Regions from separate parts of the Vagococcus sp. JNUCC 83 genome, predicted to be linked through region 2. Evidence: predicted binding sites of a transcription regulator. Region 2 holds the regulator's gene; the other holds the start of a gene.

Region 1 (15,317 bases), 1.2 Mb from region 2:
AAAACTTGTGTCTGGACGACTGGTTTTAAAACTTAAAAACTGGCAAACTGTGGCAAGTAAAAAACAAGAAATCAGGGAAGCCATGACTGGGCTGACAAAATTTTCTGAAAAGTTATACAAAAAAGCCGTTAAAGAACCACACAGGCCACATAACACAATGTAGCGTTTTTCTATATTATTCAACACCGAGGTACCTGCACTCACAAAAAAACTAAATAGTACTTTTGTAATCAACATACTTCCACTCCTTCAAATTATAATAAGTAAATAAACGGTAACGTCAACATCACTGCTGTATTTATTGTACTAATTCCCTGAGCCAAACCAGTGATATAATCCCCTTGGATACTCGAACGAATTGAATTGACCAATGACGCTCCTGGTAAAAATGGCATAATACAAGCGAGAAAAATCGAAAATTCACTATCGATGATTTGGTGACTAAATAAAAATTTTGCAGTTATAGAAATAAAACAAGAGGCCACAAAAACAGAGAATATTTGAACATCAACATACGCATCTAGTAACATATAAATATAGTAAGCTAGTGCCCCAACACCAAACGCCACAAACATTTTTGCGGACAAACCACTGATTAACACAAACATTGACGAACAAATCGCCCCTGCACTGATAATCTGAAATACCTTGGAAAAAGCATACGTGTTTCGATCAATTTGTTTTAATGATTCATAAAAATCTTCTAAAGACAGTTTTTTATCATAAAATGACTTAATAGTTTCTTCCATTTTGCCTATTTTTTCAAAATTATAGGAGGTTTTGGTCGCATTAATCATTTTTACTTCATTTGTATCAAGATTAATTAGCACCAAACCAGTCTGTGTCATGAAAATAGAAAAATTACTTAAATTCATGAAACCTAGTAATTTTGTTAACTTCTCTCTGACTTCTACTACTGCGTAATTATTTTCAAGTAACAACTTTCCGTAAAAAAGTGCCACTCGCGTTTCTGTATTGATCGTTGAAACATCTTTGTCCATCAAAAAGCACCACCTTTTTTAAGTATCTTTTTTGAACATTGTATCCTAAAAAAGAAAGAAGACAAACTCATCGCTTCTTTCTTTAACAAACTTTTATTAATCAATCAGAGCTTTATCGTAAATCGTGTAATCACATCGGTAAATAAACAAATATTTTCCGTCAATTAAAATCCCCGTACTCTTTGGGACGTCAGTTGAATACATTGACACTTTATTTCCAGCATAAGTAGCAAGTGGTGTCCCATTTTGACTACGAATCAAAATCACTTTATCTTTTCCTTTAAACGAGTTACTAAAATCGTTCACCATTGAGTTAATCATCGGAACACTTCTTTTTGTATTATTGATATCGACTTTATCAGCATACTCATCAAAAATATTAGTTAATCCTTTTTCTTCAATAATCATGGATGAACCCACATGATGCATTTCATTACGTCCGACAGTGATTTGAATGACACTTGAGTCTTTGCTGTCTTCATCAGTATCAAAGGTATCATCTCTTTCAATCTTCACTGATTTACCTTGTACTTTATCCATGACTTGACTTTGCTCGTCATACGTTCTAACAGTCATCTCTAATCCTTTAAAACTTTGTTCAAACTGTTTAAATGAATTCATAATATCTTGGCAGCCAGATAACAAAATCACCATGACACTAAGTAAGCCTGCGACCATTAACTGTTTCTTCTTTTTCATCTCGTTCCTCCTAAAACTAAAAAAAGCAAAGACACCTTAGCATCTTTGCTTTATATTATACTACTCTTCTGTTTTTAATGCAGTAAATGTCAGTTTACCATCAACGATTTCAATCATCACATCTGTTTTTGGTCCAACTTTTCCTGCCACGATTTCTTTAGCTAAAGGTGTTTCTACTTCTTTTGTTAAGAATCGTTTGATTGGGCGAGCACCATAGATTGGATCATAGGCTTGTTCAGCGATCCAAGTTTTGGCATCATCAGAGATTGTTAATTGAATATCTTGATGAGCTAAACGTCTTGTTAAGCTTTCAGTCATTTTAACAATAATGTCTTTAACATTGTCTAGACTAAGTGGGCTAAACAAGATAGTGTCATCAATACGGTTTAAGAATTCTGGTTTAAAGTGACCACGTAATAATTCAAGAACGCCTTCTTTAGCACTTTCTGATACGTTTCCTTCTTCATCTACGCCATCAAGCAATAATTGTGACCCAATATTACTTGTCATGATTAACACAGTGTTTTTAAAGTCAACCACACGACCTTTAGAGTCAGTCAAACGGCCATCATCTAACACTTGAAGTAAAATGTTAAACACATCTGGATGAGCTTTTTCAATTTCATCAAGCAAGACAATTGTGTAAGGACTTCTTCTTACAGCCTCTGTTAATTGGCCGCCTTCTTCGTAACCAACATAGCCAGGAGGAGCTCCGACTAAACGAGACACACTATGTTTTTCCATGTACTCACTCATATCAAGACGTACCATGTGATCTTCAGAATCAAATAAGTTTTCAGCTAATGATTTAGCTAACTCAGTTTTACCCACACCAGTAGGTCCTAAGAATAAGAATGAACCAAGTGGACGATTAGGATCTTGTAATCCAGCACGAGAACGAATTACCGCATCAGATACCGCATCAACTGCCTCGTCTTGACCAATCACACGTTTATGTAATGTTTCATTTAAGCGCAAGATTTTTTCTCTTTCGCCTTCTTCAAGACGTTTCACTGGAATACCAGTTAATCGACCCACAACAACGGCGATTTCTTTATCCGTTACGACTTCTTGAACCATACGTCCATCATGTTTTTCTTTTTCTTCCAAGTCTTTTAATTCTTTTTCAAGTTTCGGAATAGTACCATGACGTAACACAGCAGCTTCTTCTAAGTCGTAGTTGCTTTCTGCGTTTTCAAGTTGTGTTCTAGCTTGATCTAACTCAGAACGTTTTTCGTTTACTTTGTTTAATTCTTCTTTTTCTGTTTCCCATTGCATTTTAAGCGTATTGGCTTCTTCTCTTAATTCGGCTAATTCACCTTGAAGAATATCTAAACGTTTTTTACTTGCGTCGTCATCTTCTTTTTTAAGAGCCGCTTCTTCGATTTCTAACTGCATTAAACGTCTGGTTACTTGGTCTAATTCAGTTGGCATAGAATTCATTTCCACACGAATAGTCGCACATGCTTCGTCGACTAAGTCAATCGCTTTATCAGGTAAGTAACGATCAGTAATGTAACGATTAGACAATGTACTTGCTGCAACTAACGCATTATCATGAATGTTTACCCCATGATGGATTTCAAAACGTTCTTTTAGTCCACGTAAAATACTAATAGTGTCTTCAACAGTTGGTTCTTTCACTAATACTTTTTGGAAACGTCTTTCTAAGGCCTTATCAGTTTCCATGTATTCACGGTACTCATCAAGAGTTGTTGCACCAATACAATGCAACTCACCACGAGCAAGCATTGGTTTAAGTAAGTTACCAGCGTCCATACTACCTTCTGTTTTACCAGCTCCGACAATGGTATGAATTTCATCGATGAACAAAATAATTTCGCCATCACTATTTTTTACTTCTTTTAAAACAGCTTTTAGACGTTCTTCAAATTCTCCTCTGAATTTCGCTCCAGCAATTAACGAGCCCATATCTAAAGAAATAATGGTTTTGTTTTTTAAGTTTTCAGGAACGTCTTTTTTCACGATACGTTGTGCTAACCCTTCAATAATCGCTGTTTTACCAACACCTGGCTCACCGATTAATACTGGGTTATTTTTTGTTTTACGTGATAAAATACGAATCACATCACGAATTTCTTCGTCACGTCCAATGATTGGGTCTTGTTTTCCTGATTTTACTGCTTCATTAAGATTTGTTCCGTATTTTTCTAGTGCTTCATATTGTTCTTCTTGATTTTGACTAGTCACACGTTCTCCTCCTCTCAAATCTTTAATACGTTCTGTTAACTCAGCTTCAGTGACTTTTTGAGCCATTAAAAAGCGAGTTAAGCTAAAGTTTTTAAGTTTCATTAATGCTAAAACAACGACTTCTGTTGAAAGATAATCATCATTAAAGCTTTCTCTAATTTTGTCTGCTTCTTGTAATAGATTAAATAAGTTTTGACTTAAATTTTGACCATATTGGACATTGCCACTAACAGTTGGTAATTTATCTAATTCATTGTCTACTTCTCTTTCAAATGCATCAACATCTAAGCCGATACCAGCATATAAGTTTCTTGCAAAATGATTGGGTTGTAAAAATATTTTCCACAAGTGGACGATATCAATGTCTTGGTTTTTTCGAGTGATTGCAACTTGTTGTGCTTCGGCAATAGCTTGTTGCAATGTCGTAGTCATTTTTTCTATATTCATATCATTACCCCCTTATTCTCAACTACAATTATTATTTTACATCATTGGTCAAATTTGGTCAAACAAAAAGACTCGACAATTTTTTTATAATTCTATTATATTTATTAGTTTAGCACAGAACGATATTTTTTTGAGTTTCAAACAGACAGTTTCGACTAAAAAACACAAAAAAGACTCGAATATCATCGAGTCTTCAAACTTTTTATGCTTTTTCTTCATTTAGTTTAACAATTTCCACAATTAAGCTAGTCGCTTTTTCCATGCTCTCAACTGCTACGTATTCAAAACGTCCATGCATGTTTTCTCCACCAGCAAAAATGTTTGGTGTCGGTAAGCCCATATAAGAAATTTTAGAACCATCTGTTCCACCACGTACAGGTGCTTTATTAGGTTCAATGTCTAGATTTCGCATTGCTTCATCAACTAAATCAATGATACTCATGTCTTTTTCGATGATTTCACGCATGTTGTAGTATTGGTCAAATAAGTTTAATGACACACGTTCTTGACCAAATCCATCGTTTAATTCTTTCACAATTGATTGGATCAACGCTTTACGTGCTTCAAATTTTTCACGGTTATGATCACGAATAATGTAAGTCATAGTGGCTTCATCAGGTACACCATCTAATTGTAATAAATGGAAGAATCCTTCATAGCCATCTGTTTTTTCAGGCACTTCATCTTGTGGTAATTTATTATGCAAATCAATCGCTACTTGCAAAGCATTAATCATTGTGTCTTTTGCTGTACCTGGGTGAACATTTTTACCTTCGATTGAAATTTCAGCTTGAGCGGCGCTAAATGTTTCAAATTGTAACTCACCAACTGGTCCACCATCCATTGTATAAGCAAAATCAACTGGAAATTCTTCCACGTTAAATTTATCTGCCCCAACGCCAATTTCTTCGTCTGGGCCAAATGCTACCATAATTTTACCATGTTTAATTTCTGGATGATTCACTAGGTATTCCATCGCAGTCATAATTTCAGCAATTCCTGATTTATCATCTGCACCTAAAAGTGTTGAGCCATCTGTTGTAATTAATGTTTGACCTTTGTAGTTAACTAAGTTAGGAAAATCTTTAACTGTTAATTTAAATTTACCTTCTTTATCTAATGGAATATCACTTTGACCATCATAATTTTCAACAAATTGTGGGTTCACACCAACAGCGTTAAAATCAGCTGTATCCATATGCGCGATAAATCCAATGCTACGCACGTCTTTATCCGTATTGCTTGGTAAAGTGGCAATCACAAAACCATTTTCTTCGTTATGGAACACATCAGACATGCCAATGTCTTCTAATTCTTTTTTCAATTCTTTAGCAAACGCAATTTGTGTGGGTGTTGATGGTGTGGTGTTACTTGTTGCGTCCGATCTTGTTTCTGTCTTAACATATTTGATAAATCTTGGCACTAAATTTGTATACATAAATGACACTCCCTTATATTATTTCAAACGGATTGGTATCAACGTCACTTTCAATAAACGTGACATCCCAATCGTTTTGTTGTTTCCATTGATTAAATAATTCGACATAATACTTTTTACAAACAGACTCAATGTAATGTCCTGGGTCAATCACTGATAACCCTTCTTCCATCATATCGTGCGCTGTATGGTAATACACATCTCCAGTGATATACACATCGGCCCCTTTTTTAAGGGCATCTTTATAAAATTTTTCACCACTACCACCACAAATAGCCACTGTTTTTACTTCTTTGTCTTTTGTGTCAGTGGTTAAACGAATCGCATTTAAGCCAAAGGTTTGTTTGACTTTTTCAACAAAATCAAGTAATGACATAGGTTGAGATAGTTTTCCAATACGACCAATCCCATATGTTTTTGATAAATTCTCTAACGGAAAAATATCAAACATAGGCTCTTCATATGGATGTACTTCGTAAATAATTGATAACACTGTTTGATATTGGTGTGGTAAGAACATTAATTCAATTTTTTCCTCTTCCACACTGGTTAAGTCATCAATATCACCTATTGCTGGATTGGCGTTTTCAAGTGGTCGGAAACGTCCAGTTCCATTTGATGAAAAACTTGTGGAATCATAGTCATGATACGCCCCAATACCTGCTTCACCAAATGCTTCACGTAGTGCGTTAGCCTGGGATTTTGGTACATAAACTACTAACTTACGATAAAAGTATTCATGTGTCTTTCGCAAATAATCAGTAGGCGACACATCCAACATGTCACAAAACAGATCATTTAATCCATTATCCACGATGTCCATGTTCGTATGCGCAGCGTATACAGCAATGTCATGCTTTAATAAGTCTGCATACATTTTAGTTTGAAAATCATCAACTAATAGATGCTTCACTGGTCGAAAAATAGGTGGATGCTTAGCAATAATTAAATCGATGTCTTTATCAATCGCTTCTTGTACCACGTCCGGTCTAACATCGAGCGTCATCATCACACGATTAATTGGTTTATTAAGTGTCCCAATATGTAACCCAACTGGGTCTTTGTCTTCAGCTAACTCTAAAGGCACTACTGATTCAAACTGCTGAATAAATTCAGCTCCTGTTATTTTCAAGATAATACCTCCTTGATTAAATCACATTGATGATTGATTTGTGCGATTTTTTCCTCTTGATTTGTTTTAGATTGAGAAAGTTGATTCATCACACGTTCGTATTGTTCTAATTCAAACTGCCATTTTTTCTTAAAAACATCAGAAGATTCTTTCATCAAAAATGGGCCAAATAATTCTTCTGATTCTGTTAATGTCACCTGATTCTCAGAAGCTTCTGCTACAATTATTTCATACGTTTTATCGTTTTCACTCAGTATCTTTTCGTCTCGAATAACGTAATAGTTTTCAACTAACCAACGTCTTAAGACATGAGAGCCAACGTTTGGTTGTAAGATTAACAATTCTTTGCGAGTCAAACATTTTTTGTTTTTGCCACGTTCTAAAATATCGCGAATGAGTGTGCCACCCATCCCGCAAATTGTGATAGCACTCACATCATCATAAGGTTTGATGACTTCTAAGCCGTCTCCTAATCTGACATCTATTTTATCTGTCAGTAATAAATCATTGACTAATTTTTCAGCAGATTCATATGGACCTTTGACGACTTCTCCGGCAATAGCTCCTGTAATCTGATGGTTTAATATTAAATGAGCAGGCAAATAAGCATGGTCAGAGCCGATATCTGCTAAAAAGCTACCCTGTGGTACTAACTTTGCTACTGCTTCCAAACGGTTTGATAATTGTTGATAATCCATATATTCGCCTCACTTTTCATCATTAATCTTATTATAACACTAATCATATTTTTTTAAATGATATTAACAGTATGATTTCTGTTATTTATAAAAAAAGAACCGACAAGATAACTTGCCAGTCCTTTCAATTTAATTAAGCATTGTCTGCTTGTTTTTTACGTTTTGCTGCTTTTTCACGTTCAGCTTTGTTTAAGATTTGTTTTCTTAAACGAATGCTTTCTGGTGTTACTTCACAGTATTCATCATCATTTAAGAATTGTAATGATTCTTCTAATGTTAAGATTTTTGGTTTTTTAATCACTGATGTTTGGTCTTTTGTTGCAGAACGCACGTTAGTCATTTGTTTTGCTTTTGTGATGTTAACACCTAAGTCATTTTCACGAGAGTTTTGACCAACGATCATTCCTTCGTATACTTCTGTACCTGGCTCAACAAAGACAGTCCCACGTTCTTCAATACTCATGATAGAGTAAGTTGTTGCTTTACCTTGGTCGATAGATACTAATGCACCGTTACGACGACCACTTACTAAACCAGAGATTACTGGTAAGTATGAGTCAAACGTGTGGTTCATGATACCATATCCACGAGTTAATGACATAAATTCAGTTGAGTAACCAATTAATCCACGAGCTGGAGCTAAGAAGATTAAACGGACTTGACCGTTACCTGAGTTAATCATGTCTTGCATTTCTGCTTTACGTTGACCTAATGACTCGATAACGCCACCCATGTATTCTTCAGGCGTATCAATTTGTACACGTTCAAACGGCTCACATAAGACGCCATCAACGTCACGATAAATAACGCTTGGACGAGATACTTGTAACTCGTATCCTTCACGACGCATGTTTTCAATTAAGATAGACAAATGTAATTCTCCACGTCCAGAAACGATCCATTTATCTGGCGATTCAGTTTCTTCTACTTTAAGAGACACATCTGTTTGTAATTGGTTTTGTAGACGTTCTTCAATTTTACGAGCAGTCACGTATTTTCCTTCACGGCCTGCAAATGGAGAGTTGTTTACTAAGAAAGTCATTTGTAATGTTGGCTCATCAATATGTAAGATTGGTAATGCATCTTGGTTGTCAACTGGTGTCACAGTTTCTCCAACGAAGATATCTTCCATACCTGAAACCGCGATTAAATCACCAGCTTTAGCTTCATTGATTTCCACACGAGTTAATCCTAAGAAACCTAATAATTTAGTCACACGGAATTTTTTAACTGAACCGTCTAATTTCATTAAAGCAACTTGGTCACCCACTTTGATTGTTCCACGGAAAACACGACCAATCCCAATACGTCCAACATAATCGTTGTAATCAAGTAATGACACTTGGAATTGTAGTGGCTCATCACTATTGTCAATAGGAGCAGGAATATGCTCAATAATTGAGTCTAGTACGTGATTCATTGTGTGTTCTTGAACAGCTGGATCATCAGATAAACTTGATGTTCCGTTTACTGCTGCCGCATATACTACTGGGAATTCTAATTGGTCATCATCTGCACCTAGTTCGATGAATAACTCTAATACTTCGTCTACTACTTCAGCTGGACGAGCAGTTGGTTTATCTATTTTATTGACAACCACGATTGGTGTTAATTTTTGCTCTAACGCTTTTTTCAACACAAAACGTGTTTGTGGCATTGTTCCTTCGTACGCATCAACGACTAAAACCACACCGTCTACCATTTTCATGATACGTTCTACTTCTCCACCAAAGTCCGCATGTCCAGGTGTATCTAGAATATTGATGTGTTTTCCAGCATAGTTGATCGCTGTATTTTTAGCTAAAATCGTAATACCACGCTCTTTTTCAATATCACCAGAGTCCATTGCACGTTCTTGTAACTGTGTATGACCCTCCAATGTATTAGATTGTTTTAACAACTCGTCTACCAAAGTTGTTTTACCATGGTCAACGTGGGCTATGATGGCCACATTACGAATATCTTCTCTTAATTTCACTATTATATACTCTCCTTACTGTTTAAAAACATAAGCAATTGATTATCGCTTAAATTAACCGACTATTCAGTATAACAAAAAAATTCCATGAAAAAAAGTGAAAGTTTTTCATTTTTGATTTATTTTTAAAAAAATTTTTGTATATCACTAAATGTCTGTGGTGTTGCTACAACAAAGTACTGACGATCACCTAAAATATCATAGTCAGAATCTGGGTATTTTCGACATACAAGTCCTAATGCTTCAGCTAACACTGTTCCTGCTGCAAAGTCCCATGGCGCTAAGTTTGAAATATAGCCATTTTGTTTGCCACAGATGACATTTAAAAAATCCAAACCAGCACATCCTAACATTCTCACACCTATAGCCTCTGAAGCAATGTCTTTACTGTGCTCATAATTAGCTGAATACATTCCCACATTACACCCCATCAAGCCATCCTCTAAAGGTAGATTTTCGGGTGTCTCTAATTTTACATCATTTAGAAAAACCCCAATTTCTGGTCCACCATATGCAAATTCATGTTTCATGACATCATAAATAAACCCTAGAAGCGGTTTTCCATTTTCAAAAATACCAACCATGACACAGAAATTTTCCTGTTGCTTAACAAAATTTAGCGTCCCATCTATTGGATCGATAATCCAAATACGCCCATCGATAGTTGAAACATCTCTTCCTGTTCCTTCTTCACCAATGATTCGATCATTTGGGTACGCTTCATTTATTTTATTAACTAAAAAAGCTTCTGTTCCTTTATCAACATTTGTTACCAAGTCACTACGATGTGATTTTTCCTCTACCTTGACTACTTGTTTTAACTCGTTTTTGATGTATTCGCCAGCTTCTTCCACCCAGCTTTTAACTTGTTGCATTAATTCGTTAGTTTCCATAATCTAAGTCCTTTCTTTTGATGAGTCCTGTTTGCTTTTTCTTTGCAACGTTGACTACTTTATACAATGAATAGCCTGTCAGTTCTTCAAATTCACGACCTAATTGACGTTCCTCACCAATACTTTTTACCACTGACTTAAATTCCTTGTAAGTCGCTAAAAAATCCTCTACCGTTATTTTAGATTCATAGGCTGTTTCGACTGCTTGCCAGATCCCCATCACTTGGATTAATTCGTCTGTTGTCCAATCTGGATTCATTGGATAGCTAAAATTCTCTTTCACTTGCTCACCTGTTCTTTTTATAATCTTTCGCTTCATTTAAAAGTGTATCAAAAAAAAAGGCAAAACGATAGTAAAAACGAACAAAAGCCAAAAAAAGACAGTATAAATTTCCTTTTTTGGCTTATCGTTTATTTTTTTATGTCATGATCTGGGAAAGTCACTTTAAATGTCGTTCCCACACCTGGTTCGCTAAATACTTGGATAGAACCTTTATGAAGTTTTACTAGTTGATCAACAATGGATAACCCTAAACCAGATTCACCGTATTTCGTATTTTTACGTGATGGGTCAGCTTTATAGTAGCGATCCCACATATTTTTTTGCTGTTCTTTATCCATACCAATGCCATTATCAGCAATTGATACCACCGTAGCATTTTCCAATCTTTCAAGAGATAGCCTAATCTCGCCATCTTCTGTAAATTGAATCGCATTCGTCGTAATATTGACAACCACTTGAACAAATCGGTCATAGTCGGCACATACCATAATAGGCTCGCTTGTTTCCAATATAAGCTGGTTACGTTTGTCCGTTGCTTTGCCTTTTAGTTGTTCAATGATTTGTTCTAAGACTTCTGTGGCGTCAAATTGTTGAATAATCATTTTTATTTGATTGGTTCGGATTTTTTCATAGTCAAGATTTTCATTAACTAAACGAATCAGTCGTTTTGTTTCATTCTGCATTAGCGTAATGCATTTTTCTTCTTGATCTTTTGGAATGGCGCCATAAGCTATACCTTCTAATAGGCCATTTATTGTCGTCAAAGGGGTGCGCATTTCATGGGCCACATCTGCCATGAAGTTTCGTCTGCGCTCTTCTTGACGCTCAATTTCTTCTTGCGACTCTTTTAACGCAATAGCTAATAAATTAAAGTCAGATGCTAGTTCATCCAACTCATCACCTTTATCTTTTACCTTGATTTGCACATCATAATTACCATTAGCTAATTGGTTAGTGGCTTGTTTCATGCGATCAATTCGTTTTACTTGGAATTTCGCTAAAAAGTAACTTAACCAAATCGCGATAATGGTTGCGATTAAAAATCCTTTAAATAAATCGTTGGTTAGTGATTTTAAACTGGCATCGATACTGCTATCAGGTCTAGATACAAGAAGTAAGCCAATAAATTTTAAGTCAGGTGAAGAAAACAGTGGTTGAATGAATAACGAAGTCGGTTGACTGCTATTTGATAAATGCGTGTTTTTTACCGTTTTTTTAATCGTATTTCCATTTTTTAATGATTCCAATTCTGTTTTCGTCACATAACTTGAGCCACTTTGCCCTTCAAATTCCACCGGATAACTTACTGTCAAATCAGGATTCAACACTGTAAATGCCACTTTTTGTTTTTTTAGTACAGATTGCGACGTATCGAGTGATTGTTGAAGCGTCCAATTTTGTTGTTTGATGTTTTCAATCACAGTATCTGAATACCCTTTAAGTTGTGCGTAAGAAGTTTCTGTCACTGTTCGCTTGGTATACGAACGAAACGAGATACCAAAGATAATCAGCACTGTCAAAATGATCACAACAAACGCAAGCATCTGCTGAAGTAGATATTTCATAGTATGCTACTCTTTGATGTTTGAATCATCAAATTTGTACCCAACGCCCCAGACTGTTTGAATCACCTGTGGACCAACTTTTTCGATTTTTTGTCTTAATTTTTTAATGTGCGCATCAACCGTACGTTCATCGCCAAAATATTGGTAATCCCAAACTAATTCCAATAATTTTTCACGCGAGAATACTTGTCTTGGTTTTCTAGCTAATGTTAATAATAAATCAAATTCTTTTGGTGTTAGACCTGATACTAACTGATCATCAAAATAGGCTTCACGAGTGTTCACGTTAATTTTAAAATGATCTGTTTTAACATCAAATTCTTCACCACTACCTCGTCCAGCGCTTCCATCACTGTCCTCAGTCATTTGTGCACGTCTATGAAGTGCTTTAATTCGAGCAATTAAAGTAATTGGGCTAAATGGTTTTGTTACATAGTCATCTGCTCCCATCTCAAGTCCAATCACCTGATCACTTTCAGAATCTCTAGCTGTCAGCATTATTATTGGGACACTAGATGATTGTTTACGGATTTCACGACAAACCGTCACACCATCCATGGTCGGTAAATTTAAATCTAGTGTAATCATATCCCAAGAAGCTGGGTCTTCCATGAAAGCATCTAATCCTTCTTTTCCGTCGTCCTTAAAGGTCACATCCCATTCCTCATTTAAAAAGAACATTTTCATCATTTCTGAGACAGACTCGTTGTCTTCAATCATTAATAATTTCATGTGTATCCCCCTTTTCATTTTTACCAATCTCGCGGTCGTACTCGTCATTGAACAACTCAAGACGTCGTTCAATTTGATAGAACACACTAACTATCGGTATGCCTATCAAAAATATTTCTAAAATAAAGAATTGTGTGATACCACTACTCTTTATTAGAAAACCTATTAACCATGTGACAATTCCAATTAAAAGCAACACTCTGGCAGCCACTTTTTGAGCATACTTAAATGAGGCATCTGTGTATCTTGCTCTTTGCGTGCGGTACCCATACTTGTTTTCGCGCCTTTTCGAAGGAAAAATCAAATAGATGACTCCTAAAACGGTCATTATCATTCCAACAAAACTAAATATCAACATAACACCTACCTTACATTTCTTCTAATAGTATACTCTTTTTAGAACGTACATGAAACTAAAATGGACATAATAATTAAATAAGCACCTCAATAACTTTACAAAAGTCTTTCATTTATTTCAATATTGATTTATCTCTTTTAAGTAAATATTTAACTTTCATTTACTTGTTTCATTCTTTTGACATGTTTTCTTCTATTTTGTTTAGTTAACAACAAAAAAAGAGAAGATAAGCGCAAATTAACTTCACGTTTTCTTCTCGCTTTTTTCTCTTGTTACGATTAGTGTGTTTCCCCACCAATCGTGCGAATATCTTCTTTGTTGTTAAACAACACAATGGCTTCAAGTGCTTTTTCTAACGAGCGTACAATATCATCTAAACTCATACTTGGTAGATTTGGCTTATCAACGACTTGCGAAGGAATAAATGGCACATGGATAAAGCCACCTTTCATTTTAGGAAACTCTTTATCAATCATGTATTGCACTTGATACATGATATGGTTACATACAAATGTTCCTGCTGTATTCGATACAGCACCAGGTAATCCTGCTTCTTTCATTGCGTTAACCATGGCTTTCACAGGTAACTGTGTAAAGTAAGCTGATTGACCATCTTTTTGAATCAGTTCATCAATTGGTTGATTGCCTTCATTATCAGGAATCCTTGCATCATCGACATTGATTGCCACCCGTTCAGGCGTCACTGAAAAACGTCCTCCAGCTTGACCAATATTAACCACTACATCTGGTTGATGGATTAAAATAGCTTCTTTAACCACATCTGCTGATTTAACAAACACAGTTGGTATTTCAAGTTTTATTATTTCAGCGTCCAAAATAGTATTTGGTAATTTTTTAACTGCTTCTAACGCTGGGTTAGTTGATTCTCCGCCAAAGGGATCAAATCCGGTAACTAAAATTTTCATCTACTTTCTTCCTTTCCTTAACTAAAATGCTAATACGTACATTAACACAATATGAATAACTATCATCACAATAGCCATCGGAGCTTGCGCTTTAATCACGCCATTTGTATCGTCCATTTCAAGCAAAGCAACAGGTAACGCATTAAAGTTTGCTGCCATTGGTGTTAATAGCGTCCCGCAAAATCCTGCTGTCATAGCGAGCGTACCTGCTACAACTGGATCGCCCCCTTGCATCATGACAAATGGCACTCCAATTCCTGCTGTAATGACAGTAAACGCCGCAAACGCATTTCCCATCACCATGGTAAAAATCATCATCCCTAAACAATAAGCAATCACTCCAGCTAAACGGTTGCCTTCTGGTACAACCCCTGAGATGGCTTGTGAAATCACCTCTCCTACACCAGCTGCATTAAACACCACACCAAGTGCTGCTAATAATTGAGGGAGAATCCCTGTTGTTCCGACAGACTGGAACATACGATCAGTGTCCTCTAAGGCAACTTTAGGTGGTGCTTTTGTGATAATCATCGCCACAATCAAAGCCACAATAGAAGCCACACCAATCCCAACTTGTCCTCCAAGCGGGGTATAAGAAATAACTACCGCAACAATCGCTAATAACACTGACGGGAAAAATACCCAACTGCCAAGTTTTTCAGCCGAGCGTTGTCCTTGTTCTTCATCTAACTCGGCTATTTTACCAATTTTGACTTGCTTAAATAATGTTAACACTCCAATCACAGCTAGCAATACCCCAGATACCACATAGGGCATAAGTTTACCTGCTGCAAATATAACACCTAGTATTAACCAAAACAACCCTGTTCCAATTCGGGCGTCATTTGTTTCATCTTTAAAACAACGAACGGCTGTCATCATGGATAATAAACCGATTAAAATATAAAAGAATTCTAAAATTGCTGGAATATATTGAGCCATCTTCTATTCTCCCT
Region 2 (15,317 bases):
ACCAAGACCGTGATGCATAGCCGACCTGAGAGGGTGATCGGCCACACTGGGACTGAGACACGGCCCAGACTCCTACGGGAGGCAGCAGTAGGGAATCTTCGGCAATGGACGAAAGTCTGACCGAGCAACGCCGCGTGAGTGAAGAAGGTTTTCGGATCGTAAAACTCTGTTGTTAGAGAAGAACAAGTGATAGAGTAACTGTTATCACCTTGACGGTATCTAACCAGAAAGCCACGGCTAACTACGTGCCAGCAGCCGCGGTAATACGTAGGTGGCAAGCGTTGTCCGGATTTATTGGGCGTAAAGCGAGCGCAGGCGGTCTTTTAAGTCTGATGTGAAAGCCCTCGGCTCAACCGAGGAAGGTCATTGGAAACTGGAGGACTTGAGTGCAGAAGAGGAGAGTGGAATTCCATGTGTAGCGGTGAAATGCGTAGATATATGGAGGAACACCAGTGGCGAAGGCGACTCTCTGGTCTGTAACTGACGCTGAGGCTCGAAAGCGTGGGGAGCAAACAGGATTAGATACCCTGGTAGTCCACGCCGTAAACGATGAGTGCTAAGTGTTGGAGGGTTTCCGCCCTTCAGTGCTGCAGTTAACGCATTAAGCACTCCGCCTGGGGAGTACGGCCGCAAGGCTGAAACTCAAAGGAATTGACGGGGGCCCGCACAAGCGGTGGAGCATGTGGTTTAATTCGAAGCAACGCGAAGAACCTTACCAGGTCTTGACATCCTTTGACCACTCTAGAGATAGAGCTTTCCCTTCGGGGACAAAGTGACAGGTGGTGCATGGTTGTCGTCAGCTCGTGTCGTGAGATGTTGGGTTAAGTCCCGCAACGAGCGCAACCCTTATTGTTAGTTGCCATCATTCAGTTGGGCACTCTAGCGAGACTGCCGGTGACAAACCGGAGGAAGGTGGGGATGACGTCAAATCATCATGCCCCTTATGACCTGGGCTACACACGTGCTACAATGGACAGTACAATGAGTTGCGAGACCGCGAGGTTTAGCTAATCTCTTAAAGCTGTTCTCAGTTCGGATTGTAGGCTGCAACTCGCCTACATGAAGCCGGAATCGCTAGTAATCGTGGATCAGCATGCCACGGTGAATACGTTCCCGGGCCTTGTACACACCGCCCGTCACACCACGAGAGTTTGTAACACCCAAAGTCGGTGAGGTAACCTTTTGGAGCCAGCCGCCTAAGGTGGGATAGATGATTGGGGTGAAGTCGTAACAAGGTAGCCGTATCGGAAGGTGCGGCTGGATCACCTCCTTTCTAAGGATAATTACGGAAAACACATTTTGTCTTTACTTTGTTCAGTTTTGAGAGGTCTACTCTTAATAAACGGGGCCTTAGCTCAGCTGGGAGAGCGCCTGCCTTGCACGCAGGAGGTCAGCGGTTCGATCCCGCTAGGCTCCATTGGTGAATTCTCACCAATGTTTTGTTCATTGAAAACTGGATAGTTGAAGTTAGATATCAATATAAACCGAGAACACCGCGTTGAATAGTTTCTTTTAAAGAACTGTGAAATGTGTTAATAATTATCTATCGCTAGGTAGTTATTAATAAAAAACAAGCTAACCGTTAGGTTAGAAAAGGTTAAGTGAATAAGGGCGCACGGTGGATGCCTTGGCACTAGAAGCCGATGAAGGACGGGACTAACACCGATATGCTTCGGGGAGCTGTAAGTAAGCTATGATCCGGAGATTTCCGAATGGGGGAACCCAATATCTTTTATAGGATATTATCTAATAGTGAATACATAGCTATTAGAAGGTAGACGCAGAGAACTGAAACATCTAAGTACCTGCAGGAAGAGAAAGAAAAATCGATTTCCTTAGTAGCGGCGAGCGAAACGGAAACAGCCCAAACCAACAAGCTTGCTTGTTGGGGTTGTAGGACTCAGCTGTGGTAGCTGTTGTGGATAGTCGAATCGACTTGGAAAGGTCAGCCGTAGCGGGTAAAAGCCCCGTAGACGAAATTGACAACACACCTATGAGTATCCTGAGTACGGCGGAACACGAGAAATTCCGTCGGAATCCGGGAGGACCATCTCCCAAGGCTAAATACTCTCTAGTGACCGATAGTGAACCAGTACCGTGAGGGAAAGGTGAAAAGCACCCCGGAAGGGGAGTGAAATAGAACCTGAAACCGTGTGCTTACAAGAAGTTAGAGCCCGTTAATGGGTGATAGCGTGCCTTTTGCAGAATGAACCGGCGAGTTACGATAGCATGCGAGGTTAAGCTGAAGAAGCGGAGCCGTAGCGAAAGCGAGTCTGAATAGGGCGAATGAGTATGTTGTCGTAGACCCGAAACCATGTGACCTACCCATGTCCAGGTTGAAGGTGTGGTAAAACGCACTGGAGGACCGAACCCACGTACGTTGAAAAGTGCGGGGATGAGGTGTGGGTAGCGGAGAAATTCCAAACGAACTTGGAGATAGCTGGTTCTCTCCGAAATAGCTTTAGGGCTAGCCTCGGATTTGAGAATGATGGAGGTAGAGCACTGTTTGGACTAGGGGCCCGTCTTGGGTTACCGAATTCAGATAAACTCCGAATGCCATTCATTTATATCCGGGAGTCAGACAGTGAGTGATAAGATCCATTGTCGAAAGGGAAACAGCCCAGACCACCAGCTAAGGTCCCAAAATACATGTTAAGTGGAAAAGGATGTGAGGGTGCACAAACAACTAGGATGTTGGCTCAGAAGCAGCCACCATTTAAAGAGTGCGTAATAGCTCACTAGTCGAGTGCCCTTGCGCCGAAAATGTACCGGGGCTAAACATGTTACCGAAGCTGTGGATAGAACCTTTGGTTCTATGGTAGGAGAGCGTTCTAAGGGCGTTGAAGCTGGATCGTAAGGACTGGTGGAGCGCTTAGAAGTGAGAATGCCGGTATGAGTAGCGAAAGACAGGTGAGAATCCTGTCCACCGAATGACTAAGGTTTCCTGGGGAAGGCTCGTCCTCCCAGGGTTAGTCGGGACCTAAGCTGAGGCCGATAGGCGTAGGCGATGGACAACAGGTTGAGATTCCTGTACTCGTTTGTTTTGTTTGAACAATGGAGGGACACAGGAGGCTATGGGATCGTGCGACTGGAAGTGCACGTTCAAGCAACAAGTCTTGATAAGAGTTAAATGCTTTTATCTTTAAGGACGAGTTGTGATGAGTAGGGAAATAAAGTACCGAAGTCTCAATGTCACACTGTCAAGAAAAGCTTCTAGTTAGAAACAAATGACCCGTACCGCAAACCGACACAGGTAGTCGAGGAGAGAATCCTAAGGTGAGCGAGAGAACTCTCGTTAAGGAACTCGGCAAAATGACCCCGTAACTTCGGGAGAAGGGGTGCTGAACGCAAGTTCAGCCGCAGTGAATAGGCCCAAGCGACTGTTTATCAAAAACACAGGTCTCTGCAAAATCGAAAGATGACGTATAGGGGCTGACGCCTGCCCGGTGCTGGAAGGTTAAGAGGATGGGTTAGCAATAGCGAAGCTCAAAATTGAAGCCCCAGTAAACGGCGGCCGTAACTATAACGGTCCTAAGGTAGCGAAATTCCTTGTCGGGTAAGTTCCGACCCGCACGAAAGGCGTAACGATTTGGGCACTGTCTCAACGAGAGACTCGGTGAAATTTTAGTACCTGTGAAGATGCAGGTTACCCGCGACAGGACGGAAAGACCCCATGGAGCTTTACTGTAGTTTGATATTGAATGTTTGTGACATATGTACAGGATAGGTAGGAGCCGTAGAAGTCGGAACGCTAGTTTCGATGGAGGCGCTGGTGGGATACTACCCTTGTGTTATGACCATTCTAACCCGCACCACTTATCGTGGTGGGAGACAGTGTCAGATGGACAGTTTGACTGGGGCGGTCGCCTCCCAAAAGGTAACGGAGGCGCCCAAAGGTTCCCTCAGAATGGTTGGAAATCATTCGTAGAGTGCAAAGGCAGAAGGGAGCTTGACTGCGAGAGCTACAACTCGAGCAGGGACGAAAGTCGGGCTTAGTGATCCGGTGGTTCCGCATGGAAGGGCCATCGCTCAACGGATAAAAGCTACCCTGGGGATAACAGGCTTATCTCCCCCAAGAGTTCACATCGACGGGGAGGTTTGGCACCTCGATGTCGGCTCGTCGCATCCTGGGGCTGTAGTCGGTCCCAAGGGTTGGGCTGTTCGCCCATTAAAGCGGCACGCGAGCTGGGTTCAGAACGTCGTGAGACAGTTCGGTCCCTATCCGTCGCGGGCGTTGGAAATTTGAGAGGAGCTGTCCTTAGTACGAGAGGACCGGGATGGACATACCTCTGGTGTACCAGTTGTTCTGCCAAGGGCATTGCTGGGTAGCTATGTATGGACGGGATAAACGCTGAAAGCATCTAAGCGTGAAGCCCCCCTCAAGATGAGATTTCCCATTCCTTTAAGGAAGTAAGACCCCTGAAAGATGATCAGGTAGATAGGCTAGGAGTGGAAGTACAGTGATGTATGGAGCGGACTAGTACTAATCGGTCGAGGACTTAACCAAGATAGCGGTGGAAGAATATATTGATACTAACAAAACATCCAGTTTTGAGTGAATAAACACTCAACAGAAATAAAAAGTGCGGTGGCGATGGCAAGAAGGATACACCTGTAACCATGCCGAACACAGAAGTTAAGCTTCTTAGCGCCGAGGGTAGTGAAGGGTTTCCCTTTGTGAGAGTAGGACGTTGCCGTGCTTTTATTTTTATCATGATGGAGGTTTAGCTCAGCTGGGAGAGCACCTGCCTTACAAGCAGGGGGTCAGCGGTTCGATCCCGTTAACCTCCATAAGATTTGACTCGTTAGCTCAGTTGGTAGAGCATCTGACTTTTAATCAGAGGGTCACTGGTTCGAGCCCAGTACGGGTCATTACTATAATAAGCTATAATACGAAGGGAAAGCATTCGTATTAAATTTTGCCGGCTTAGCTCAGTTGGTAGAGCATCTGATTTGTAATCAGAGGGTCGAGGGTTCAAGTCCTTTAGCCGGCATCTATAAGCGGAAGTAGTTCAGTGGTAGAACATCACCTTGCCAAGGTGGGGGTCGCGGGTTCGAACCCCGTCTTCCGCTTTTATAAGTTCTAGCCGGGGTGGCGGAACTGGCAGACGCACAGGACTTAAAATCCTGCGGTGAGTGATCACCGTACCGGTTCGATTCCGGTCCTCGGCATCAAACATAGCGCCCATAGCTCAACTGGATAGAGTGTCTGACTACGGATCAGAAGGTTAGGGGTTCGACTCCTCTTGGGCGCGTTTAATTTAATACGGGAAGTAGCTCAGCTTGGTAGAGCACTTGGTTTGGGACCAAGGGGTCGCAGGTTCGAATCCTGTCTTCCCGATTTTGAGAATTTTCTCAAAAAATTAAAAAAAGTTGTTGACAATAAGATAACAACTTGGTATGATATAAAAGTTGTTACGGCAACGAAGTTTAGACCTTTGAAAACTGAACAAAGTAAGACAAACCAAATGTGTAGGGCGTTTCTACTATGTAGAAACAAACCATATTTAGTGAATAATATTCGCTAGCAAGTTTTAAACAAATGAGCTTAAACATCGTAAGATGTTAATCAACTTTTTATTGAGAGTTTGATCCTGGCTCAGGACGAACGCTGGCGGCGTGCCTAATACATGCAAGTCGAACGCATTTCTTTTCACCGGAGCTTGCTCCACCGAAAAGAAATGAGTGGCGGACGGGTGAGTAACACGTGGGCAACCTGCCCACCAGAGGGGGATAACACTTGGAAACAGGTGCTAATACCGCATAATTGCTTTTGCTGCATGGCAAAAGTATAAAAGACGCTTTCGGGTGTCACTGGTGGATGGGCCCGCGGTGCATTAGTTAGTTGGTGGGGTAACGGCCTACCAAGACCGTGATGCATAGCCGACCTGAGAGGGTGATCGGCCACACTGGGACTGAGACACGGCCCAGACTCCTACGGGAGGCAGCAGTAGGGAATCTTCGGCAATGGACGAAAGTCTGACCGAGCAACGCCGCGTGAGTGAAGAAGGTTTTCGGATCGTAAAACTCTGTTGTTAGAGAAGAACAAGTGATAGAGTAACTGTTATCACCTTGACGGTATCTAACCAGAAAGCCACGGCTAACTACGTGCCAGCAGCCGCGGTAATACGTAGGTGGCAAGCGTTGTCCGGATTTATTGGGCGTAAAGCGAGCGCAGGCGGTCTTTTAAGTCTGATGTGAAAGCCCTCGGCTCAACCGAGGAAGGTCATTGGAAACTGGAGGACTTGAGTGCAGAAGAGGAGAGTGGAATTCCATGTGTAGCGGTGAAATGCGTAGATATATGGAGGAACACCAGTGGCGAAGGCGACTCTCTGGTCTGTAACTGACGCTGAGGCTCGAAAGCGTGGGGAGCAAACAGGATTAGATACCCTGGTAGTCCACGCCGTAAACGATGAGTGCTAAGTGTTGGAGGGTTTCCGCCCTTCAGTGCTGCAGTTAACGCATTAAGCACTCCGCCTGGGGAGTACGGCCGCAAGGCTGAAACTCAAAGGAATTGACGGGGGCCCGCACAAGCGGTGGAGCATGTGGTTTAATTCGAAGCAACGCGAAGAACCTTACCAGGTCTTGACATCCTTTGACCACTCTAGAGATAGAGCTTTCCCTTCGGGGACAAAGTGACAGGTGGTGCATGGTTGTCGTCAGCTCGTGTCGTGAGATGTTGGGTTAAGTCCCGCAACGAGCGCAACCCTTATTGTTAGTTGCCATCATTCAGTTGGGCACTCTAGCGAGACTGCCGGTGACAAACCGGAGGAAGGTGGGGATGACGTCAAATCATCATGCCCCTTATGACCTGGGCTACACACGTGCTACAATGGACAGTACAATGAGTTGCGAGACCGCGAGGTTTAGCTAATCTCTTAAAGCTGTTCTCAGTTCGGATTGTAGGCTGCAACTCGCCTACATGAAGCCGGAATCGCTAGTAATCGTGGATCAGCATGCCACGGTGAATACGTTCCCGGGCCTTGTACACACCGCCCGTCACACCACGAGAGTTTGTAACACCCAAAGTCGGTGAGGTAACCTTTTGGAGCCAGCCGCCTAAGGTGGGATAGATGATTGGGGTGAAGTCGTAACAAGGTAGCCGTATCGGAAGGTGCGGCTGGATCACCTCCTTTCTAAGGATAATTACGGAAAACACATTTTGTCTTTACTTTGTTCAGTTTTGAGAGGTCTACTCTCAAAAAGTATTTGTTCATTGAAAACTGGATAGTTGAAGTTAGATATCAATATAAACCGAGAACACCGCGTTGAATAGTTTCTTTTAAAGAACTGTGAAATGTGTTAATAATTATCTATCGCTAGGTAGTTATTAATAAAAAACAAGCTAACCGTTAGGTTAGAAAAGGTTAAGTGAATAAGGGCGCACGGTGGATGCCTTGGCACTAGAAGCCGATGAAGGACGGGACTAACACCGATATGCTTCGGGGAGCTGTAAGTAAGCTATGATCCGGAGATTTCCGAATGGGGGAACCCAATATCTTTTATAGGATATTATCTAATAGTGAATACATAGCTATTAGAAGGTAGACGCAGAGAACTGAAACATCTAAGTACCTGCAGGAAGAGAAAGAAAAATCGATTTCCTTAGTAGCGGCGAGCGAAACGGAAACAGCCCAAACCAACAAGCTTGCTTGTTGGGGTTGTAGGACTCAGCTGTGGTAGCTGTTGTGGATAGTCGAATCGACTTGGAAAGGTCAGCCGTAGCGGGTAAAAGCCCCGTAGACGAAATTGACAACACACCTATGAGTATCCTGAGTACGGCGGAACACGAGAAATTCCGTCGGAATCCGGGAGGACCATCTCCCAAGGCTAAATACTCTCTAGTGACCGATAGTGAACCAGTACCGTGAGGGAAAGGTGAAAAGCACCCCGGAAGGGGAGTGAAATAGAACCTGAAACCGTGTGCTTACAAGAAGTTAGAGCCCGTTAATGGGTGATAGCGTGCCTTTTGCAGAATGAACCGGCGAGTTACGATAGCATGCGAGGTTAAGCTGAAGAAGCGGAGCCGTAGCGAAAGCGAGTCTGAATAGGGCGAATGAGTATGTTGTCGTAGACCCGAAACCATGTGACCTACCCATGTCCAGGTTGAAGGTGTGGTAAAACGCACTGGAGGACCGAACCCACGTACGTTGAAAAGTGCGGGGATGAGGTGTGGGTAGCGGAGAAATTCCAAACGAACTTGGAGATAGCTGGTTCTCTCCGAAATAGCTTTAGGGCTAGCCTCGGATTTGAGAATGATGGAGGTAGAGCACTGTTTGGACTAGGGGCCCGTCTTGGGTTACCGAATTCAGATAAACTCCGAATGCCATTCATTTATATCCGGGAGTCAGACAGTGAGTGATAAGATCCATTGTCGAAAGGGAAACAGCCCAGACCACCAGCTAAGGTCCCAAAATACATGTTAAGTGGAAAAGGATGTGAGGGTGCACAAACAACTAGGATGTTGGCTCAGAAGCAGCCACCATTTAAAGAGTGCGTAATAGCTCACTAGTCGAGTGCCCTTGCGCCGAAAATGTACCGGGGCTAAACATGTTACCGAAGCTGTGGATAGAACCTTTGGTTCTATGGTAGGAGAGCGTTCTAAGGGCGTTGAAGCTGGATCGTAAGGACTGGTGGAGCGCTTAGAAGTGAGAATGCCGGTATGAGTAGCGAAAGACAGGTGAGAATCCTGTCCACCGAATGACTAAGGTTTCCTGGGGAAGGCTCGTCCTCCCAGGGTTAGTCGGGACCTAAGCTGAGGCCGATAGGCGTAGGCGATGGACAACAGGTTGAGATTCCTGTACTCGTTTGTTTTGTTTGAACAATGGAGGGACACAGGAGGCTATGGGATCGTGCGACTGGAAGTGCACGTTCAAGCAACAAGTCTTGATAAGAGTTAAATGCTTTTATCTTTAAGGACGAGTTGTGATGAGTAGGGAAATAAAGTACCGAAGTCTCAATGTCACACTGTCAAGAAAAGCTTCTAGTTAGAAACAAATGACCCGTACCGCAAACCGACACAGGTAGTCGAGGAGAGAATCCTAAGGTGAGCGAGAGAACTCTCGTTAAGGAACTCGGCAAAATGACCCCGTAACTTCGGGAGAAGGGGTGCTGAACGCAAGTTCAGCCGCAGTGAATAGGCCCAAGCGACTGTTTATCAAAAACACAGGTCTCTGCAAAATCGAAAGATGACGTATAGGGGCTGACGCCTGCCCGGTGCTGGAAGGTTAAGAGGATGGGTTAGCAATAGCGAAGCTCAAAATTGAAGCCCCAGTAAACGGCGGCCGTAACTATAACGGTCCTAAGGTAGCGAAATTCCTTGTCGGGTAAGTTCCGACCCGCACGAAAGGCGTAACGATTTGGGCACTGTCTCAACGAGAGACTCGGTGAAATTTTAGTACCTGTGAAGATGCAGGTTACCCGCGACAGGACGGAAAGACCCCATGGAGCTTTACTGTAGTTTGATATTGAATGTTTGTGACATATGTACAGGATAGGTAGGAGCCGTAGAAGTCGGAACGCTAGTTTCGATGGAGGCGCTGGTGGGATACTACCCTTGTGTTATGACCATTCTAACCCGCACCACTTATCGTGGTGGGAGACAGTGTCAGATGGACAGTTTGACTGGGGCGGTCGCCTCCCAAAAGGTAACGGAGGCGCCCAAAGGTTCCCTCAGAATGGTTGGAAATCATTCGTAGAGTGCAAAGGCAGAAGGGAGCTTGACTGCGAGAGCTACAACTCGAGCAGGGACGAAAGTCGGGCTTAGTGATCCGGTGGTTCCGCATGGAAGGGCCATCGCTCAACGGATAAAAGCTACCCTGGGGATAACAGGCTTATCTCCCCCAAGAGTTCACATCGACGGGGAGGTTTGGCACCTCGATGTCGGCTCGTCGCATCCTGGGGCTGTAGTCGGTCCCAAGGGTTGGGCTGTTCGCCCATTAAAGCGGCACGCGAGCTGGGTTCAGAACGTCGTGAGACAGTTCGGTCCCTATCCGTCGCGGGCGTTGGAAATTTGAGAGGAGCTGTCCTTAGTACGAGAGGACCGGGATGGACATACCTCTGGTGTACCAGTTGTTCTGCCAAGGGCATTGCTGGGTAGCTATGTATGGACGGGATAAACGCTGAAAGCATCTAAGCGTGAAGCCCCCCTCAAGATGAGATTTCCCATTCCTTTAAGGAAGTAAGACCCCTGAAAGATGATCAGGTAGATAGGCTAGGAGTGGAAGTACAGTGATGTATGGAGCGGACTAGTACTAATCGGTCGAGGACTTAACCAAGATAGCGGTGGAAGAATATATTGATACTAACAAAACATCCAGTTTTGAGTGAATAAACACTCAACAGAAATAAAAAGTGCGGTGGCGATGGCAAGAAGGATACACCTGTAACCATGCCGAACACAGAAGTTAAGCTTCTTAGCGCCGAGGGTAGTGAAGGGTTTCCCTTTGTGAGAGTAGGACGTTGCCGTGCTTTTATTTTTATCCGGCATAGCTCAGTTGGTAGTAGCGCATGACTGTTAATCATGATGTCGTAGGTTCGAGTCCTACTGCCGGAGTTCTTTTTATATAAGGTTAAAACTCAGGAGAGTTGTCCGAGTTGGCCGAAGGAGCATGATTGGAAATCATGTAGGCGGTAATAACTGTCTCAAGGGTTCGAATCCCTTACTCTCCGTTTTAAAAGAAAAAGATAATTAATTGGCCCGTTGGTCAAGCGGTTAAGACACCGCCCTTTCACGGCGGTAACACGGGTTCGAGTCCCGTACGGGTCATAAAATATAATATCTACAATAAAAGGTTCCGTGGTGTAGGGGTTAACATGCCTGCCTGTCACGCAGGAGATCGCGGGTTCGATTCCCGTCGGGACCGTTATTGGCGCAGTAGCTCAGTTGGTAGAGCAACGGATTGAAGCTCCGTGTGTCGGCAGTTCGATTCTGTCTTGCGCCATTTGGAGGGGTAGCGAAGTGGCTAAACGCGGCGGACTGTAAATCCGCTCCTTCGGGTTCGGCAGTTCGAATCTGCCCCCCTCCATATTTAAAGGGGTATAGTTTAGTGGTAGAACTACGGTCTCCAAAACCGTCAGCGTGGGTTCGAGTCCTACTACCCCTGTTTTAATATGGCGACTGTGGCGAAGTGGTTAACGCACCGGATTGTGGCTCCGGCATTCGTGGGTTCGATTCCCATCAGTCGCCTTTTTTGTTAATGGGCTATAGCCAAGCGGTAAGGCAACGGACTTTGACTCCGTCACTCGTTGGTTCGAATCCAGCTAGCCCAGTTTATTTAAAGGCGGTATAGCCAAGTGGTAAGGCAGAGGTCTGCAAAACCTTTATCATCGGTTCAAATCCGGTTACCGCCTCTTGTTTTGCCGGCGTGGCGGAATTGGCAGACGCGCTGGACTCAAAATCCAGTGCCCTCACGGGCGTGCCGGTTCGACCCCGGCCGCCGGTATAGTAGCTGACTGTTTAAACATCATCGTTAATTACGATGATGTTTTTTTGTATAGAGATGTTTAAGATGTTTAAAACGTGTTGTTTTACATAAATTCAATCTAAATAGTATGAATATAATAAATTATTTTGTATAATAAAGGTCAATATAAGTCAATTTGTCTTTAAACGTAAGAGGTGGTGATAGTATGGGTAATAAAAATATGTCTGATATAATTGAAGACTATTTAAAAGAATTACTAAAAGAAGAAGATATTATTGAAATTAAACGCGCAGAAATAGCGGAACAATTTAATTGTGTCCCATCACAAATTAATTATGTCATAAATACTAGATTTACGGTTCCTAAAGGTTATAGGGTTGAGAGTAAACGTGGTGGTGGTGGGTATATTCGAATTGTTAAAGTTAAATTAATACAATACACCACGAAATTATGTGAAGAAATACCAAATATGATAAGTAATGGTTTAACTGAAAGTGAAGCATTTGCTATTTTAAATGAATTACAAGATAATGATATTATTACATTTAGAGAAAAACATTTATTGCATGCTACTTTTAAATTAACAGGTATTAGTCGTTCTCCTGAAGAAAAATTATTACGAGCAAATATGATGATTGACGTGTTAGAACGCTTAACTTATGAAGAAGAGGAGCGAGATATATGAGCGAATTATTTACTAAACGGTCAAATGATGTACTAAATTTAGCACAAGAGAGTGCAAAATATTTTAGACATGATGTTGTAGGAACTGAAGATATATTAATTGGATTATTAAAAGAGCCAAGAGGAATTGGTGGGAAATCAATTCGTCAGCTTAATATAGGGGAGGACGATTTATTTGAAGAAGTAGAACAAGTCGTTCAGTATGGTAAGTACAAAGCAAAATCAACAGAATTACTGCCATATTCACCTAGAGCAAAAGATGTACTAGCGTTTGCTGGTGATGAGAGTAAGCGTTTAGGAGCACCAAGCATTGGAACAGAGCATATTTTGTTGGCTTTGATTAGAGAGGATACGCTTTTATCTGCAAGGATTTTACAAAATTTAGGGGTTGAGTTACCTAAATTACGTAAAGATATTTTAAAACGTATCGGAATAACTGAAAATAGTAAAAATGGGAAGTCTAAAAAGGTAGGTAAATCTCCTCGAAATGACGGAACGCCGACACTGGATTCTTTAGCAAGGGATTTAACTCAAAGTGCTCGAGAAAGTCGTTTAGACCCATTAGTTGGCAGAGACGTAGAGGTTGATCGCCTTATACAAGTATTAAGTAGACGAACTAAGAATAATCCTGTTCTTGTAGGGGAGCCTGGTGTAGGGAAAACAGCTATAGCTGAAGGTCTAGCTCAAAGAATAGTCGAAGCTAAAGTACCAAAAGACATGAGAAACAAACGAGTAATGATGCTTGATATGGGAGCTGTGGTAGCTGGAACAAAATACCGTGGTGAATTTGAAGACCGAATGAAAAAATTGGTTGATGAAATTTATCATGATGGTGAAGTTATCTTATTTATTGATGAGTTGCATACTCTAATAGGCGCTGGTGGCGCTGAGGGTGCGATTGATGCGTCTAATATCTTAAAACCAGCACTAGCTCGTGGAGAGTTACAAACAATCGGCGCGACGACACTTGATGAGTATCAAAAATATATAGAAAAAGATTCTGCATTAGAACGTCGTTTTGCTAAAATTATGGTAGATGAGCCAACAGAAGAAGAGACAGTTGCAATCTTGTCTGGATTAAAAAATAAATATGAAGAACATCATCAAGTAGCTATTAATGATGAGGCTGTTCAAGCAGCTGTAAAATTATCTATTCGATATATAAATGACCGACAATTACCTGATAAAGCTATTGACTTAATTGACGAGGCAGCAGCAAGAGTAAGATTAAATAAAGATGAAAGACCTTCTCCTATTGTTAAGCAGCAACAAGTATTAGCTGATATATACAAAGAAAAAGAAGCAGCCATTTTAACGCAAAACTTTTCTGAAGTCGTGGAAATTAGAGAAGTTGAAAAAAAGGCACTGAAAAAATTAGCGAAATTAGTTGAGCAACAAGAAAAAGAAGCAACAAGATACCAACAGAGTGTTACTGAGAAAGATATTGAATCAGTTATTTCTCAGTGGACAGGTATTCCTTTAACTCAGCTTGAGAAAAAAGAAAGTGAACGATTGCTTGAGTTAGAAAAAGTGTTGCACAAACGTGTGGTTGGTCAAGAAGAGGCTGTTGATTCTGTGTCTCGAGCAATCAGACGAGCAAGAAGTGGATTGAAAAGTCCTAATCGACCAATTGGTTCATTTATGTTTTTAGGACCAACAGGAGTAGGGAAAACAGAATTAGCAAAAACTATTGCGCAAGTGATGTTTGGCTCAGAAGATGCATTAATTCGAGTAGATATGTCAGAGTTCATGGAAAAACATAGTACTAGTAGATTAGTTGGGTCACCTCCTGGATATGTTGGATATGATGAGGGTGGACAATTAACTGAGCGTATTCGTCAGAAACCATATTCAGTTGTACTACTTGATGAAGTCGAAAAGGCACATCCAGATGTGTTTAATGTGCTGTTACAAGTACTTGATGATGGGCATTTAACGGATGCTAAAGGACGTAAAGTGGACTTTAAGAATACGATTATTATTATGACATCAAACATCGGTGCGACAGCTTTACGCGATGAAAAGACAGTAGGGTTTGGTGTAACAGATGGAACAAAAGATTATAAAGCAATGAAATCCCGTATTTTAGAAGAGCTGAAAAAATCATTTAGACCAGAGTTCTTAAATCGTGTCGATGAAGTTGTTGTGTTCCACTCACTAAATAAAGAACAATTACATGAAATTGTTAAAATAATGTCTAAAGATGTTATTGAAAGATTAAAAGAACAAGATATTACTTTAAAATTAACTCCAGCTGCTATTGATGTGATTAGTAGTGAAGGGTTTGACCCAGAATACGGAGCTCGTCCTATTCGTCGAGCTCTGCAGAAAGAAGTAGAAGATAAACTAAGTGAATTGTTACTGTCAGGTGAACTTAAAACTGGGGATACTATTACTCTTGGTGCATCAAAGGGAAAAATTAATACGAAAATTAAGCAAGCAGAAAAAGTGTAGCCAGCAAGCGTTAGTTGAATAACTAGCGCTTTTCTATTGTGAAGCATTGCAGTTTTAATAGTCTGTATGGTAGGATAAAATTGTTTATAATGGAATAGGAGTGTCTAGTATGATAGAAATCAGTACGACAGTTGACTCAATAGAACAAGCATGTCAATTAGTTGAGTTAGATATTGATGTCATCTGTTTTGGAGAAGAAGAATTCGGGCTTCGTTTACCGCATTACTTTACAAGAAAAGAAATGTCTGAACTTGTTCAATTAGCTCATGAGAATGGGAAAAAAGCACGTGTGGCAGTGAGTGCCATTATGCACCCAGATAAAATGGAAAAAATACCGGAATATTTAACTTTTTTAGAGTCGATAGGAGTCGATGATATTATTGTTGGCGATCCTGGTGTTATTTATGTTTTACAACGAAATGGCTATAAATTACCTTATATCTATAATGCAGAAACAATGGTAACAAGCTCTCGACAAGTTAATTTTTGGGCCAAGCGTGGAGCGACGGGTGCTGTATTAGCAAGGGAAATTCCGTTTGATGAGTTACAAAAAATTGCTAAAGACACACAAGTGTTTACTGAGGTATTGGTTTATGGAGCCACATGTATCCATCATTCAAAGCGCCCACTGATTACTAATTATTTTAATTTTACCAAACAACAAGATAATGTATCAAAAGAAGATGGACTATTTATATCTGAACCTAAGGATGAAGACACACATTATTCTATTTTTGAAGACAAGCATGGTAC

Evidence for each region. The regulator CtsR, encoded in region 2, represses protease genes until heat stress. The targets are predictions, from matches to a motif close to TTGGTCAAAAAAGGTCAAANA.
Region 1: a site for CtsR is predicted at 4,403-4,423, ahead of clpB (ATP-dependent chaperone ClpB). Genes of this name have one in related genera too.

The regions. Positions count from the first base shown of each region.
Region 1 is NZ_CM132204.1:935,594-950,910, forward strand. Features, by position in the region: gene JNUCC83_RS04405 (threonine/serine exporter family protein) at 1-237, opposite strand, end outside; gene JNUCC83_RS04410 (threonine/serine exporter family protein) at 255-1,001, opposite strand; gene JNUCC83_RS04415 (DUF5052 family protein) at 1,098-1,700, opposite strand; gene clpB (ATP-dependent chaperone ClpB) at 1,761-4,358, opposite strand; gene pepT (peptidase T) at 4,561-5,796, opposite strand; gene JNUCC83_RS04430 (Nif3-like dinuclear metal center hexameric protein) at 5,810-6,928, opposite strand; gene JNUCC83_RS04435 (tRNA (adenine(22)-N(1))-methyltransferase) at 6,925-7,626, opposite strand; gene typA (translational GTPase TypA) at 7,760-9,604, opposite strand; gene JNUCC83_RS04445 (inositol monophosphatase family protein) at 9,730-10,497, opposite strand; gene JNUCC83_RS04450 (UPF0223 family protein) at 10,487-10,816, opposite strand; gene JNUCC83_RS04455 (ATP-binding protein) at 10,909-12,345, opposite strand; gene JNUCC83_RS04460 (winged helix-turn-helix domain-containing protein) at 12,352-13,077, opposite strand; gene JNUCC83_RS04465 (SdpI family protein) at 13,058-13,435, opposite strand; gene pcp (pyroglutamyl-peptidase I) at 13,714-14,361, opposite strand; gene JNUCC83_RS04475 (DUF979 domain-containing protein) at 14,383-15,303, opposite strand.
Region 2 is NZ_CM132204.1:2,233,267-2,248,583, forward strand. Features, by position in the region: rRNA gene JNUCC83_RS10935 (16S ribosomal RNA) at 1-1,273, shown strand, start outside; tRNA gene JNUCC83_RS10940 (tRNA-Ala) at 1,345-1,417, shown strand; rRNA gene JNUCC83_RS10945 (23S ribosomal RNA) at 1,596-4,507, shown strand; rRNA gene rrf (5S ribosomal RNA) at 4,585-4,700, shown strand; tRNA gene JNUCC83_RS10955 (tRNA-Val) at 4,719-4,791, shown strand; tRNA gene JNUCC83_RS10960 (tRNA-Lys) at 4,800-4,872, shown strand; tRNA gene JNUCC83_RS10965 (tRNA-Thr) at 4,922-4,994, shown strand; tRNA gene JNUCC83_RS10970 (tRNA-Gly) at 5,002-5,073, shown strand; tRNA gene JNUCC83_RS10975 (tRNA-Leu) at 5,087-5,172, shown strand; tRNA gene JNUCC83_RS10980 (tRNA-Arg) at 5,182-5,255, shown strand; tRNA gene JNUCC83_RS10985 (tRNA-Pro) at 5,268-5,341, shown strand; rRNA gene JNUCC83_RS10990 (16S ribosomal RNA) at 5,577-7,136, shown strand; rRNA gene JNUCC83_RS10995 (23S ribosomal RNA) at 7,366-10,277, shown strand; rRNA gene rrf (5S ribosomal RNA) at 10,355-10,470, shown strand; tRNA gene JNUCC83_RS11005 (tRNA-Asn) at 10,482-10,555, shown strand; tRNA gene JNUCC83_RS11010 (tRNA-Ser) at 10,582-10,671, shown strand; tRNA gene JNUCC83_RS11015 (tRNA-Glu) at 10,697-10,768, shown strand; tRNA gene JNUCC83_RS11020 (tRNA-Asp) at 10,793-10,865, shown strand; tRNA gene JNUCC83_RS11025 (tRNA-Phe) at 10,871-10,943, shown strand; tRNA gene JNUCC83_RS11030 (tRNA-Tyr) at 10,947-11,027, shown strand; tRNA gene JNUCC83_RS11035 (tRNA-Trp) at 11,035-11,105, shown strand; tRNA gene JNUCC83_RS11040 (tRNA-His) at 11,116-11,188, shown strand; tRNA gene JNUCC83_RS11045 (tRNA-Gln) at 11,200-11,271, shown strand; tRNA gene JNUCC83_RS11050 (tRNA-Cys) at 11,282-11,352, shown strand; tRNA gene JNUCC83_RS11055 (tRNA-Leu) at 11,361-11,444, shown strand; gene JNUCC83_RS11060 (CtsR family transcriptional regulator) at 11,632-12,111, shown strand; gene JNUCC83_RS11065 (ATP-dependent Clp protease ATP-binding subunit) at 12,108-14,564, shown strand; gene JNUCC83_RS11070 (peptidase U32 family protein) at 14,674-15,317, shown strand, end outside.